One region of the Mesorhizobium sp. M0633 genome, then DNA from elsewhere that is predicted to be linked to it. Evidence: riboswitches for the same ligand, from Rfam matches in the RefSeq annotation. Region 1 holds a riboswitch; each other region holds the start of a gene.
What was found. A riboswitch is a leader RNA that binds a small molecule or an ion and turns the genes downstream of it on or off. The one in region 1 is predicted to bind cobalamin.

Region 1 (3,264 bases):
GTCACGCGAGTGGCGGCGGCCTCGGCAGACGCTTTCAACGCGCCTGCCACCGCATCCCTGCCTTGGGACAGGGCCCGGGCAAGCAACACCAACTCGTCGGTCTTCTGGGCCGCGAAGGCGAGCCACGACCTGATGTCCGCGTCGAGTTCCGTCTCCATGCGGAGGTCGATCGGCACATGCAGCATCGAGCAAGAAGGCGCGATCTCGACGCGGTCCAAGGGCCAGCCGGCGACGATCGGTTTGATGCGGTCGAGAATGGCGGGCAGGTTCGCACGCCAGACGTTGCGGCCATCGATCAAGCCAAGCGAGAGCACCAGATCCTTCGGTGCGAGCCGACCCATCGTTTCCAGCTGCTCGGGAGCGCGCACGAGATCAATATGCAGCCCGGCCAGGGGCAGAGAAACCGCGGTTTCGAGATTGTCTCCCAGCGGCCCGAAATAGGTAGCCAGCATGATCTTCAGCTCGGGCGCGGCTTTCGACAGCTGGCCATAGGCGAATTCGAACGCAGCTCGTTCGTTCGGGTTCAGATCGAGGACAAGCGCTGGCTCATCGATCTGCACCCAGTCGGCTCCAGACAGCTTCAGCCTCTGCAGGAGTTGCTCGTAGACGGGCAGCAGCCGCGGCAGGAGCGCGATGGGATCGAATCCTTCGGCAGGCGATTTCGCCAGCTTGAGGAAGGTGACCGGTCCAAGGATGACTGGGCGTGTGTGAATGCCGAGGGCTTTAGCCTCGAGGAAGTAATCGACCGGCTTCGTCGACGAAAGAGCGAACGTTTGATCATCGTTTAGTTCCGGCACAATGTAGTGATAGTTGGTGTCAAACCACTTGGTCATTTCCATCGCGGTTACACCAGGCCGATGAGCCGCATGCTGGTGACCACCGTGCCCACAATCCTCCGTCTGACCTTGGTTGCCGCGCGCCATAGCGAAGTAGATGTCGAGTGGGACCTCGCCCCCATTCCAGGCGTAACGAGACGGAAGGGCGCCGACCATGGCTGCGGTGTCGAGCACATGGTCGTAAAGCGAGAAGTCGTTCGACGGGATTTTCGACACGCCGCGATCGTGCTGCTCTTCCCAGCTAGCGGCACGGAGCGCCTTCGCCGTCGTGAGAAGGTCGGCGGCGGAAGATTTTCCGGACCAGTAACTTTCAAGCGCGAACTTCAGTTCTCGCCGACGACCGAAGCGCGGCACGCCGAGCGTTGCTACAGGAATTTGCTGAGAGACAGTCATGCCAGACCCCGATGGTTGGGGCGTCGGTGACAAGGAAGGCGCTAGCACGCCGGCACGAACGCCAGGCTGCAGCGGCCACCGAGACACCCCGCCCGTGGACGTAATTCGCCGTGGCAGGTCTCCTGGCTCGCGGGTCATAGCCTCTACCCGTCTTCCCAAGGCTATTCGCCTCAGTGACATGAGTGGGGTCAGCTTGCCGCTAACAGTTGCGGGGGCAGCGCCGGCATCGCACCGGCTTCCCTCTTAGCTCCGCTGCGGCACCGCCGTACGGAGAACCACGACGCGGGAGACAATTACAACAGTTCGCTTCTTTGTCAACGCCGCATAAAGAAATGTTTATGTCGTTATGTTAAATTTCCATTGGCATGTTCCAAAGGTCGCCTCGAAAGCGAAAACTGTGGAAGCCTTGAGCGGCCGGTAAATCAAAGCAATTACGCACGGCGCCCTTGTCCAGGAGGATAGGAGTTCGTCGGCTCCCGGCGGCAAACATACCGGCAAGCGCCGTGGTGCTGCTTCCCGCATCATGCGAACGCCACCTCGGCATCGAACTTCGGCTCCGAGGTTCCGACCGCTTCGTCGGTGATCTGCTCGCGACCATATTCGGCTCAATGGCGAGGCTGTTGCCTAGGAAGCTGTTGGCCGTGATGCCCTCGGTGATACGACACAATGATTTCGAGGGGAGCACCCGAGGCCCGGCGCAGCGGCGTGTTGCGAAGTGATCGAGGCCAATGTCTCGACCTGCTTGTTCGCAGCCCACCGGCTCAAGGTAACCGGCTCAAACCAACGGGCCAGCTCAAGTCCTGTCCAAATGAGGCCTGAGCGGCAAATCGTCGTGCACGCGCACGGTTTGGCGTTCGATCTTGTGATGCGTCTGGGGCGGGCAATCGCCACGGTGCAGCGCTTCCAGGCGCGCAACGATTTCGGCGTCATCCTGGGTCCGCCTGTTGTTGTGGCGAACATACTCGACCCAGGTTGGCACATGATAGCACTCGGTCCATAGTTCGGGCTTTTCCAGGTCACGCAGCAACGCCCATTGTCTGGCGCCATCTCGCAGCCGGGCTTTTCGCCACGATGTCATCACACTGAGAAATTCTGGGACATCTCTCTGATCGATACGATAATCGACCATCACCATGATCGGACCGCTTCGTGGCCGCAGGTCAAGTTGCAGCGTCGGTTCGCTGAACTTGTTGGTCGGATCCAGATTGAGCGTTTCGAAATCCGGCTGACGCAGAACGATTCCCATCAGTCCACCAATCACAAGAACCACGCTGGCGACGAGGAAGGCTCCCGAAACACCTTGGACATCCGCCAGTTCGCCCCAAAGCCAGCTTCCCGCCGCCATGCCGCCGTATGTGGCCGTCTGATAGAGAGACAGGGCGCGTCCAACCACCCACCGCGGCGCCGAAAGCTGCACTGTGACGTTAAACAGCGAGAATGATTGAATCCAGGCCGCACCGGCCGGCATGAGGAGCAGACAGCTCAGTCAAACGTGCTCACTCCATGCCAGAAAGAAGCAGCTGATCGCCAGTATAAAGAACGCACCGCGAATGACCCATTCGTTGGAGAGAACTTCTCGGACCCGCCCAATGAGGAGCGCCCCGCAAATCGCTCCCAGGCCGAAGAAGCCGAGCATCACGCCGTAGGTGACTGCGGTCCCTTTGATCGCGAGCGACCAACGGCAGGAGAGCCAAAATGACCACGGCGGTGAGGCCGAAAATGAAACTCCGGCACATCACCTTGAGAAGGTTCGGCGACAAGAGCACGTAACGGAAGCCCGCCGCCATCGCACTGCCGAAAGCCTCCCGCGGCAGCGCTTGTCGTGCCCGTACCGCTTTCCACCGCAACAGCGCAGCGATCAGAGCGAAGTAGCAAAAGACGTTAAAGAGGAACGCGAAGGCCGCACCGGCTGTGGCCACGATTAGGCCGCCAATCGCCGGCCCGATGCTGCGCATGAGATTGTAGCTCATGCCGTTGAGCGCAACCGCACTAGGCAGGTGTTCGCGAGGCAGGATATCCCCCATCGAGGCTTGCC
Region 2 (3,264 bases), on a different contig from region 1:
TCGAGATGGACGCAGCTTTCCGTCAGCACCAGCGTCTTGATACCGTACGGCGCCAGCGTATCGGGCGTCACCTCGCCACCTGGCTTCATGCCGTAATACCAGCCGGCGAAGAAGAAATCGGGCTCGACGGCGACGAGGTTTTCGAGCGTCGGGTATTTCGGTGCGAGTTCCGGGATCGCGCCCTGCTCAGCCTTGAATTCCGGACCGACCTTGTACCATCCGGTGATGCCCGTCAGGCCGACGATCGACGGTTGCAGCCCCAGCGCGAAGGCCATCTCCGCCATGTTCAGATCTTGGATAACGGCGCGCTTCGGCGCGGCTTCGAACGTCAGCGGCGTGCCGCAGCTGTCAACGGTCACGGGAAAAGCGAAGGCCGCCTGGGCAAGCAGTAGGGAGGCAAAGGCGTTTCACGAATGTTGCTCCTTGGTCAGATCAGGATGGGAAGAGGCACGGTTAGGAACGTCGAAGATCGTAAGTTCGCGGTCCTCGGTGGGATGGCGCAGCCGAAGCACGTCGACGCCGAAAGTCTCGCGGATCAATTGCTTGGTCAGCGCCTCGTGCGGACCGGCGAGTGCCTGCAGGCGGGCCTCGTTCATCACCGCGACCCTGGTGGCAAATGGCGTGACCAGCGACAGATCATGAAGCACCGCCACCACGGTCATGCCAAACTGCGATACGAGTTCGAGAAGGTCGCTGCGGGCGCGCGGATCGAGATGATTGGTCGGTTCATCGAGGAACAGGATTTTGGGCTCCTGGGCGATGGCGCGCGCCAGCTGGGCGCGTTGCCGCTCGCCACCGGATAGCGAGCCGATTGTGCGGCCGAGCAGCGGCATCAGGCCGGTTCTGCGAAGCGCTTCGATGACGATGTCGCGTTGCTCGCTCCTTCGTCGCATGCCCGCATGGGGGACGCGCCCAAGCTCGACATAGTCGATCACGGCAAGCCGCGGGTCGGGCTGATCGGTCTGGCCGACGACCGCCATGTGCAGCGCCCGCTCGGCGGCCGAAAATCTCTCCAGCCGGCGTCCGGAGAATCTCACATCTCCCGCGCTTGGCCGCAGCGTACCGCAGAGCATGCGCAGCAGCGTCGTCTTGCCGGCGCCGTTAGGGCCGATGATGGCGAGGCGGTCGCCCGCCGCTAGCGAAAGGCTCACCGCACTAACCAGGCGCTGGCCATTTGCCGTCGCACTCAGTTCGCGCGCTTCAAGAAGAGGCTGGGAGGCGTCCAACTTACCGTCACTTTCTCAATGGCGACGGAAGGAAGCTGGACGGACCGGCCGACAAGACCGATGTCCACGTCTCCTCCCGGCACACCCCGTCCGGTCAACTCATGCTGATGGCAGGTCTCCTGGCTCGCGGGTCTTTGCGCCATCCTGCCTTCCCAGCCTTGCCGGCCAGTGGCACTTCGGATCTTGCTAACCGCTTACAGTTGCGGGGGCAGCCACGGCCTCGATCCGAAGACCTCACCGTGTTCCCTTTTCACCCCTTGCCTTTCGACTCGGGGACCATCACTCAGCCACCCTAATTTTCCGCCACTCACAGCGCAATAAATTTTCGGAGTTCGGACAGCCGCTGGAGCAAGGGTCTTGTCAGAAGGAGTCATGCATACCTCGTAATGTAATAACATTACGTACCTAGAGGACGTTGTCTGCTTCTGTCAACCCCCAACACGATTTGGGACAAATGGCTGCCGGCATCTGGGCGCGAGGTCGCCGATGCGCCGGAATTCGATCCCTGTAGCGGCAAGGCTGGAAATTTGGATACCGGTCAAAGTGTGAGGCGCGGCAGGCGACCCCGAAGCGCAGGAAGCGCTGCTACCGCTTGTGACGAGCATGCAGAAGATCGGCGTTCAGATGCTCAGACTATCGATCTCATCCAGGCGGAAAACGCTTCGATATGCGCTTGTCGGGGGTGATTGGCTACGCAGGCAAGGTAAAAGCCATAGCCTGGCAGACAGAGATCATGTGCCTTGACTAGCCTGCCAGCCTCGAGTTCGCCACTGACGACCACATCGCTGCAGATAGCGATACCTTGGCCTGCCGCTACCGCGTCAATCGCGTGCAGCTCTTCGCGGAAGCTTAGGTCCCATGCCTGGTTGGCATTGGGGATGCTGGGATCGATCGAGCGTGCGATCGCCAGCCATCGTTGCCAAGTCGGCGCTTCCGGGTCGCGGTTCGTCCAATTGAAATGGATGAGCGGGTATTGCAGCAGATCGGCGGCGCGCTCGATCTGTCGGTCGCCTCCTGCGAACAACTCCGGGCTGCATACCGGAAAGAATGCGTCCCGAAAAATTTCCTGCGCGGGAACATCCCGCGGCATCCTGCGCGCATAGCGGATCGCGACGTCGGCGTCACCGGCTCGCAGGTCCAGAACGGCGTCTGTCCCGATGATCTCCAGTGGAATGTTCGGATGCTGTTCGCGCCACTTCGACAGGCGCGGAACCAGCCATCGGCTGGCAAATGCATTTGGGCTCGTCACGCGCAACGGGCGTTGGCCAACTCCGGCCGAGGCTGATGCTATTGCCGCAGCGAAAGCGTCGAAGCCGCTGCAAATTACCGGGAATAGCCGTTCGCCCACGCCTGTGAGCACGAGCGGTCGTGGGCGCCGCCGGAACAGCAGTTGCCCACAGACCTCCTCCAGCAATCGAATCTGGTGGCTGATGGCCGTTGGCGTCACGCCGAGTTCCGTCGCGGCCTTCCTGAAGCTCATCAGCCTGGCAGCGGCTTCGAAGGCGCGAAGCGACCCGAGCGGCGGAAGTTTTCTCATCCAGGCAGTTTAGATGAATTTAGCTCATCCAGCGACTGAGATATTCGATTTTGCAGCGAATGGCGCCGCATGAGATCATTGTGATCCGGTGAACGACAGCGGCCTGTCCAACCGTGCTGAATCACGAAGGGTATCCCTCGATGAGCATGTTCAAGCTTATAGACGGTTCCGAGCCGACGTTGCAGGCGCCAGATATCGCCCGGCTCAGGCAGGCGATTAGCGGCGATCTGATCCTTCCGGACGACCCTGGCTATGACCAGGCGCGCAGAGTTTGGAATGGCATGGTCGATAAGAGGCCGGCGGCTGTTTTCTATTGCGCCGAATCCAGCGATGTCGTCACGGCCGTCAACTTCGCCCGATCGCAAGGCTTCCTCGTCGCCGTCCGCGGCGGTGGTCATAACGTCGCCGGCAGTTCGGTATGCGACGGCGGCTTGGTGATCGATGTGTCACGCATGAAGCGGATCGAAGTCGACCCGATCCGCCGTGTTGCGCGCGCAGAGG
Region 3 (3,264 bases), on a different contig from region 1:
CGGTGCTGGAACGGCATATCCGGGAAAACTGGTCCGATCCGCTCCTGTTTGATTTCCTTCACTTTTTACTCCACTTTTCTCTCCTGACATGGATGCCGCCAAAACCCTGTTAGCATGGCACGGAATCGCAGGTCATTTTCTCGTCTAACATCGTCTGGATGCCGCCTTCATGAAGGAAAAAATCTCGCTTGCCATGGCCCGTCGCATTGCGCTCGCGGCACAGGGATTCAACGACCCGCGCCCCACCGGCACGCCTGACCGCCGGCATCTGGCCCGCGTGCTTGCCCGTACCGGCCTGCTGCAGATCGATTCCGTCAGCGCCGTGGTGCGCGCCCATTATATGCCTCTTTATTCGCGGCTTGGCCCTTACAAGCTGGCGTTGCTCGACAACGCCGCCGTCACGCGCAAGCGCATGGTCTTCGAGTATTGGGCGCATGAAGCCTCGTTCTTGCCGGTCGAGACCTATCCGCTGATGCGCTGGCGCATGCAGCGGGCCGAACGCGGCGACGAAATGTACAGCGGACTGGCCAAATGGGGCCGCGAGCACGCCGCCTATATCGAAGACATCTCTCGCGAGGTCGCCGAACGAGGCCCGATCGCAGCGTCGGCTTTCGAAGGGCAGAAGGGTTCGGGCGGCTGGTGGGGCTGGAGCCATGCCAAGCACGCCTTCGAATGGCTGTTCTGGGCCGGCCGCATCACCACTGCGCATCGCCGCGGCTTCGAGCGGTTCTACGATCTGCCGGAGCGCGTGCTGCCGCCGGCGGTACTCGCGCTACCGGTTCCCTGTCCCGAGGATGCACATCGCGAATTGCTGCGCATCTCGGCCCGCGCCCACGGCATCGCCACGGCAGGAGACCTGCGCGACTATTTCCGGCTGTCGCCGGCCGACATCAAGGGCCGCATCGAGGAGTTGGTCGAGGCCGGCGACCTGTTGCCGGTGAGCGTCGAAGGCTGGAACAAAACAGCCTATCTCCACAAGGACGCCCGTTTACCGCGCAAGATCGAGGCGCGCGCCTTGCTCGCGCCGTTCGATCCTGTCGTCTTCGAGCGGTCGCGCACCGAGCGCTTGTTCGATTTCCACTACCGCATCGAGATCTACACGCCGGCCGAAAAGCGCCGGTATGGCTATTACGTGCTGCCGTTCCTGTTCGGCGACAGCATCGTCGGGCGCGTTGACCTCAGGGCCGACCGCCCGGCCGGCGTACTGCGCGTCCATGCCGCCTATGCGGAGCCCGGCGCCTCGCTGCAAACCGCAGCCGAGCTTTTCGAAGAATTGAAGCAGATGCAGGGCTGGCTCGGCCTGGAACGCATCGAGGTGACCGCTGCCGGCGACCTCGGCCGTTCGCTCGCGGATATCGCCGCGTCATAGACGTGCGTTGACACGACTGCCTCCACAAGCCTAAATCCGTTCCAGACGGTCCCCTGCCCGCAACGGCAAGGGCCAAGAGGGAATGCGGTGCGAAATCTCGATTTCAAATCCGCGGCTGTCCCCGCAACTGTAAGCGACGAGCCTCGGCCGAAAACCACTGGGATATTCCCGGGAAGGCGGCACCCAGGCGATGACCCGCGAGCCAGGAGACCTGCCGTCTAGGACATAAGAATCCGATCGCCTGGCGGGTTTTCCGGGCAAGGAGCCTGATTTGGAACGCGACAGCAGTTTTCCGGCTGAGACAGCGGATTTATTGTCCGGCCATGGCGATTCCCCGGCCGGCGTTACCGTGATCGTCTGCTCGTCCTGCCGGGACGAGACCGGATCGGACGCTCATCCGCGCGCCGGCGAGCTGCTTGCCGAGGACACACGCCGCGCCGCTTCCGGCGAAAACATCAATATCCGCACCGTCGAATGCCTCGGCAACTGCAAGCGCCGGCTCAGCGCCGCCATGCTGCGCGACGGCTGCTGGAGCTACGTCTTCGGCGACCTGACCACGACCAGCGGCGCCGATCTCGTCGCTGGGGCAAAGCTCTTCGCCACCGCGACGGACGGTCTCATTCCATGGCGCGGCCGCCCCGATTGCCTGAAGCGTGGCCTGGTTGCCCGCATCCCACCCCTCGACCTTTTGAAGGATCAGATATGACCGCTTCCGTCTCCCGCGTGCCCTGCACCGTCGTCACCGGCTTTCTCGGCGCCGGCAAGACGACGCTGATCCGCCATCTGCTCGAAAATGCCAAAGGCAAGCGGCTGGCCATCATCGTCAACGAGTTCGGCGATATCGGCATCGACGGCGAGATCCTGAAGGGCTGCGCCATCGACACCTGCCCCGAGGAAAACATCGTCGAGCTGGCCAATGGTTGCATCTGCTGCACCGTCGCCGATGATTTCGTCCCGGCGCTGGACCAGATCCTGTCGCTGACGCCGAGGGTCGACCACATCCTGATCGAGACATCCGGCCTCGCTTTACCCAAGCCGCTGGTCCAGGCCTTCCAGTGGCCGTCGGTGAAAAGCCGCGTGACGGTCGACGGCGTCATTGCCGTGGTCGACGGACCGGCGCTGGCTGATGGCCGCGTAGCCAATGACATGGACGCCCTGCAGGCCCGGCGCGCACAGGACGAGACGCTCGACCATGACGATCCGGTCGAGGAAGTGTTCGAAGACCAGCTCGCCTGCGCCGACCTGATCATCCTGTCGAAGAGCGACCTGCTGGACGCCGCCGGCTCGGCCCGTGCCAATGCCGTCATCGGCAAGCACGTTGCGCGGGCGGTGAAGATCGTACCGACTTCGCAAGGCAAGGTCGACCCGTCGGTGCTGCTCGGCCTCGGCCTTGCCGTCGAGGACGACATCGAGAACCGCAAGACCCACCACGACGACGAGCTCGACCACGAACATGACGATTTTGACTCGTTCGTCATCGACATCGCGTCTGTGTCCAACCCGGACGAGCTCGCACAACGGGTCGCCACGGCGGCGGAGGAAGAAAACGTGTTGCGCGTCAAGGGTTTCGTCGAAGTCGGCGGCAAGCCGATGCGGCTCCTGCTGCAGGCCGTCGGTCCGCGCGTCAACCACTATTACGACCGCGCCTGGACCGCTGAAGACGACCGCCGCTCGCGCCTGGTCGTCATCGGCCTGAAAGGGCTGAACCGCCCGGCCATCGAGCGTATCCTCGCCGGCTGACCCCAGGTACGAGCCGCGATGCACATCCTCACCACCACATCCGCCTCGCTCGACGATCTCGCCGAGCCCGTCGATCTCAGGCAAACGCCTGCGGATGTCGTGGCGCTGTCCTTCACCGACAGCGACCTGGCCGGGCTGGCGGCGGCGTGGAAGGC
Region 4 (3,264 bases), on a different contig from region 1:
TCTGCTCCGGCCCAAGCGGCACCAGCCGCACGGTCCTGACATAGTCGACATGGCCGACGACGAACATCGACGGCATGCTGGTGGCATAGGTCTGCCCGGCGGCACGCTCGCCCGGCGTCAGGCCGGAAAAGACCGAGCCGTGGACGCGCCCGTCGCGCGACCAAGTTTCGGCCCCGGCCCGCAAGCCGCCGGCAAATTCCGGCGCGTCATTGTCGGCGTGGCGCGCCCATTCGGGGTCGTCGTGCCGGCCCATCAGGCCGCGGCCATAGATCGGCACCAGCCGCGACAGGTCCTTGTGGACGCCGGGGCAGTGCAGGCACTCGTTGAAATTTTCCCAAAATACCTTCCAGTTGCAGTTTATCACCTTGCGCAGCACATGGCCGCTCAGCAGCGTTTCCAACGGCCAGTTGGCGAGGCTGCCGGATGCCGGATCGAAGGATGTTTCAGCCGAGCCGGCAGCGTCTTCCGCCAGATTGACGAAGACAAAACCGCGCCACACCGAAAGCGCGACCCGGTAGAGCGGATGATCGGCCTTGTCGAAGCCGTCCGGCAGCGATTTCGACGGCACGCGCACCAGATCGCCGTGCAGCGAATAGGACCAGGCATGGTATGGGCAGGTGATGAGCCGCGCCTTCAGCCGTCCTTCGCTCTGCTGGCAAAGCTGCGAGCCGCGATGCCGGCAGGTGTTGTGGAAGGCGCGCAACTCGCCGGTCTCGTCGCGCAGCACGACGACCTCCTGCGTGCCTATGCGGAACGTCCTGAAAGCCAGCGGCTGGGCAAGGTCGGCCTCGCGGCAGACGAGCAGCCAGTTGCGATACCAGATGGCCTCGAGATCGCGCTGATAGGCCGCGATGTCCCAATAGGCTGATGACGGCAGCGTCGGCTCGGCCCGCGTCAGGCCGTTGTAGGGACCGCGCTCATTCGGGCTGGGTTGCATGCCGGCTTCCTCCCCATCCGCCAGCCGACACCCGGCTGCGAAAATTGTCAATCGCGGCGCCGGCCGACCGGGCTTGGCGAGGCGGCGCATTCGCCACACGATCCGGCGGAATTTGGTTTGCCGGGCGCGGCGATTCTGCCTATAGTCACTGATGTCGTCGGTTCCGTTTGGAACCAAGAGGGAATGCGGTGAGGGCAAGTTGTTTGCCCAATGCCGTGGCTGCCCCCGCAACTGTGTGCGGTAGTCCTCTCCATATGCCACTGAAGGTTCGCCTTCGGGAAGGTGGGGAAGGGCGCTGATCCGCGAGCCAGGAGACCTGCCGGCGACAGGAAACTGACTTCTATGCCCTCGGGTGGAGGGCGAAAGGACAAGACATGAATACCGCTTCCGTTTCGCTCGGCGCTTCCGCCTCCTCGCAGTCGCGTCTCATGCAGCTGGCGCTTGCTGCATTCCTCGGCATTTTCGTCATGGGCTTTGTCGGCTTCTCGCATATCGATGCGGTCCACAATGCCGCGCACGACTATCGCCATTCGATGGGCTTTCCCTGCCACTAACAAGGGGCTGACATCATGACACTGTTTCGCAACGTCGTGTTCATCGCGGCGATCGCAGGGCTTGTGGCCGGCGTGGCTCTCGCCTGCATGCAAGCCTATGCCACGGTGCCGCTCATCCTAAAGGCGGAAGTCTACGAACAGGCCGGCGGCGGCCATGACCATGCCGCGGCACCTGCGACACCGGCTGAAAACGCCGCGGGCATGACGGCTATGAGCAGCGCCGCGCCGGCACCGGCTGAAGCAATGGCTCCGGCGGAAGACGAAGGCTGGGCGCCGGCCGACGGTTTCGAACGCTTCGGCTTCAGCGTCGTTGCCAATATCGTCACCGGCATCGGCTTTGCGCTGGTCCTGGTTGCGGTTTCGGAATTCGCCGGCGGCATCGGCAATTGGCGCCAGGGCCTGTTCTGGGGGCTGGCCGGCTTTGCCGCGTTCACGCTGGCGCCGGGCCTCGGCCTGCCGCCGGAACTGCCGGCGATGCCGGCGGCCGACCTTGTCCAACGCCAGATCTGGTGGTGGGCAACAGTGGTGGCGACAGCGGCCGGTCTCGGCCTTATAGTCTTCCGCAGATCGCTGCCGCTGGTGGCTCTTGCCGTGGCGTTGATCGTTGCGCCGCATATCGTCGGCGCGCCGCAGCCCGATAGCTTCGAGACGGCGATCCCGGAAGGCCTGCACCACCAGTTCGTGGTGGCGGTGACGCTGACCAATCTGGTGTTCTGGCTGGTGCTCGGCGCGGTCGTCGGCGTGGTGCGCGGACGCTTCACCGGCACGGCGACCAGCCTGCGCGACAGCTTTGCCTGACCGCGCTGCCGGGGCACTGACCCTGGTCATCGGCGGTGCGCGCTCCGGCAAGAGCGCGCATGCCGAGAGCCTGGTGACGGTCGGCCCGCCGCCTTGGAGCTATATCGCCACGGCGCAAGCCTATGACGACGAGATGCGCCAGCGCATCGCGCTGCACCGCTCGCGCCGCGGCGCCGGCTGGACGACCATCGATGCGCCGCTCGACCTTGCCGGCGCGATCGGAGCGCTGCCTGACGGCCAGCCGGTGCTGATCGACTGCCTGACGCTGTGGCTGACCAACCATATGCTGGCCGACCATGATGTCGAGGCCGAATGCCGGAGGCTGGCCGATGTGCTGTCGCGGCCGCGTGGGCCGTGGTTCGTGGTGTCCAACGAGGTCGGCCAGGGCATCGTGCCGGACAATGCGCTGGCAAGACGGTTTCGCGACGCCGCCGGCCGGCTGAACCAGGACGTCGCAGCTGTTGCCGGCACCGTGCTTTTGATGGTGGCGGGGCTGCCGCTCAAGGTGAAATGACATGGCTGATACTATCGATCCCAAGGACGAGGAACGCCACCGCGCCAAGATGGCCAAGCGCAAAACGGTGCAGGACGCCGAGGTCGCGGCCAAGACGGTCGAGAAGGGACTGCTGATCGTCAACACCGGACCGGGCAAGGGCAAGACCACGGCCGCCTTTGGGCTGGCGCTCAGGATGCTCGGCTATGGCAAGCGCGTCGGCGTCGTTCAGTTCATCAAGGGCAAATGGCACACCGGCGAGAAAGACGCCTTTGCCGCCTTCGGCGACCGTGTCGTCTGGCACGCCATGGGCGAGGGCTTTACCTGGGAGACACAGGATCTGAAGCGCGACATCGCGGCGGCCGAGGCTGCCTGGGCGAAAGCGCTGGAGCTGATGGCCGAGCCGTCGATCAGCCTCGTGGTGCTCGACGAGCTGAACATCGCGCTGCGCTACGACTACCTCGATCTCGAAAAGGTGGTCG

Region 2: linked by a shared signal. The riboswitch ahead of NKI47_RS33685 (ABC transporter ATP-binding protein) and the one ahead of metE (5-methyltetrahydropteroyltriglutamate--homocysteine S-methyltransferase) in region 1 are both predicted to bind cobalamin.
Region 3: linked by a shared signal. The riboswitch ahead of NKI47_RS10205 (DUF1636 family protein) and the one ahead of metE (5-methyltetrahydropteroyltriglutamate--homocysteine S-methyltransferase) in region 1 are both predicted to bind cobalamin.
Region 4: linked by a shared signal. The riboswitch ahead of NKI47_RS03750 (CbtB domain-containing protein) and the one ahead of metE (5-methyltetrahydropteroyltriglutamate--homocysteine S-methyltransferase) in region 1 are both predicted to bind cobalamin.

Annotation. Positions count from the first base shown of each region.
Region 1 is NZ_JAMYQC010000039.1:51,868-55,131, forward strand. It holds gene metE (5-methyltetrahydropteroyltriglutamate--homocysteine S-methyltransferase) at 1-1,229, opposite strand, end outside; cobalamin riboswitch at 1,325-1,524, opposite strand; partial or broken gene NKI47_RS29655 (MFS transporter) at 2,023-3,264, opposite strand, start outside.
Region 2 is NZ_JAMYQC010000065.1:3,371-6,634, reverse strand. It holds gene NKI47_RS33690 (ABC transporter substrate-binding protein) at 1-389, opposite strand, end outside; gene NKI47_RS33685 (ABC transporter ATP-binding protein) at 408-1,226, opposite strand; cobalamin riboswitch at 1,319-1,522, opposite strand; partial or broken gene NKI47_RS33680 (AraC family transcriptional regulator) at 1,658-1,775, shown strand; gene NKI47_RS33675 (LysR substrate-binding domain-containing protein) at 1,855-2,763, opposite strand; gene NKI47_RS33670 (FAD-binding oxidoreductase) at 2,904-3,264, shown strand, end outside.
Region 3 is NZ_JAMYQC010000007.1:237,470-240,733, reverse strand. It holds gene NKI47_RS10210 (winged helix-turn-helix domain-containing protein) at 170-1,369, shown strand; cobalamin riboswitch at 1,399-1,602, shown strand; gene NKI47_RS10205 (DUF1636 family protein) at 1,641-2,075, shown strand; gene cobW (cobalamin biosynthesis protein CobW) at 2,072-3,109, shown strand; gene NKI47_RS10195 (cobaltochelatase subunit CobN) at 3,128-3,264, shown strand, end outside.
Region 4 is NZ_JAMYQC010000003.1:35,968-39,231, forward strand. It holds gene NKI47_RS03745 (aromatic ring-hydroxylating oxygenase subunit alpha) at 1-937, opposite strand, end outside; cobalamin riboswitch at 1,079-1,275, shown strand; gene NKI47_RS03750 (CbtB domain-containing protein) at 1,312-1,491, shown strand; gene NKI47_RS03755 (CbtA family protein) at 1,507-2,289, shown strand; gene cobU (bifunctional adenosylcobinamide kinase/adenosylcobinamide-phosphate guanylyltransferase) at 2,282-2,803, shown strand; gene cobO (cob(I)yrinic acid a,c-diamide adenosyltransferase) at 2,805-3,264, shown strand, end outside.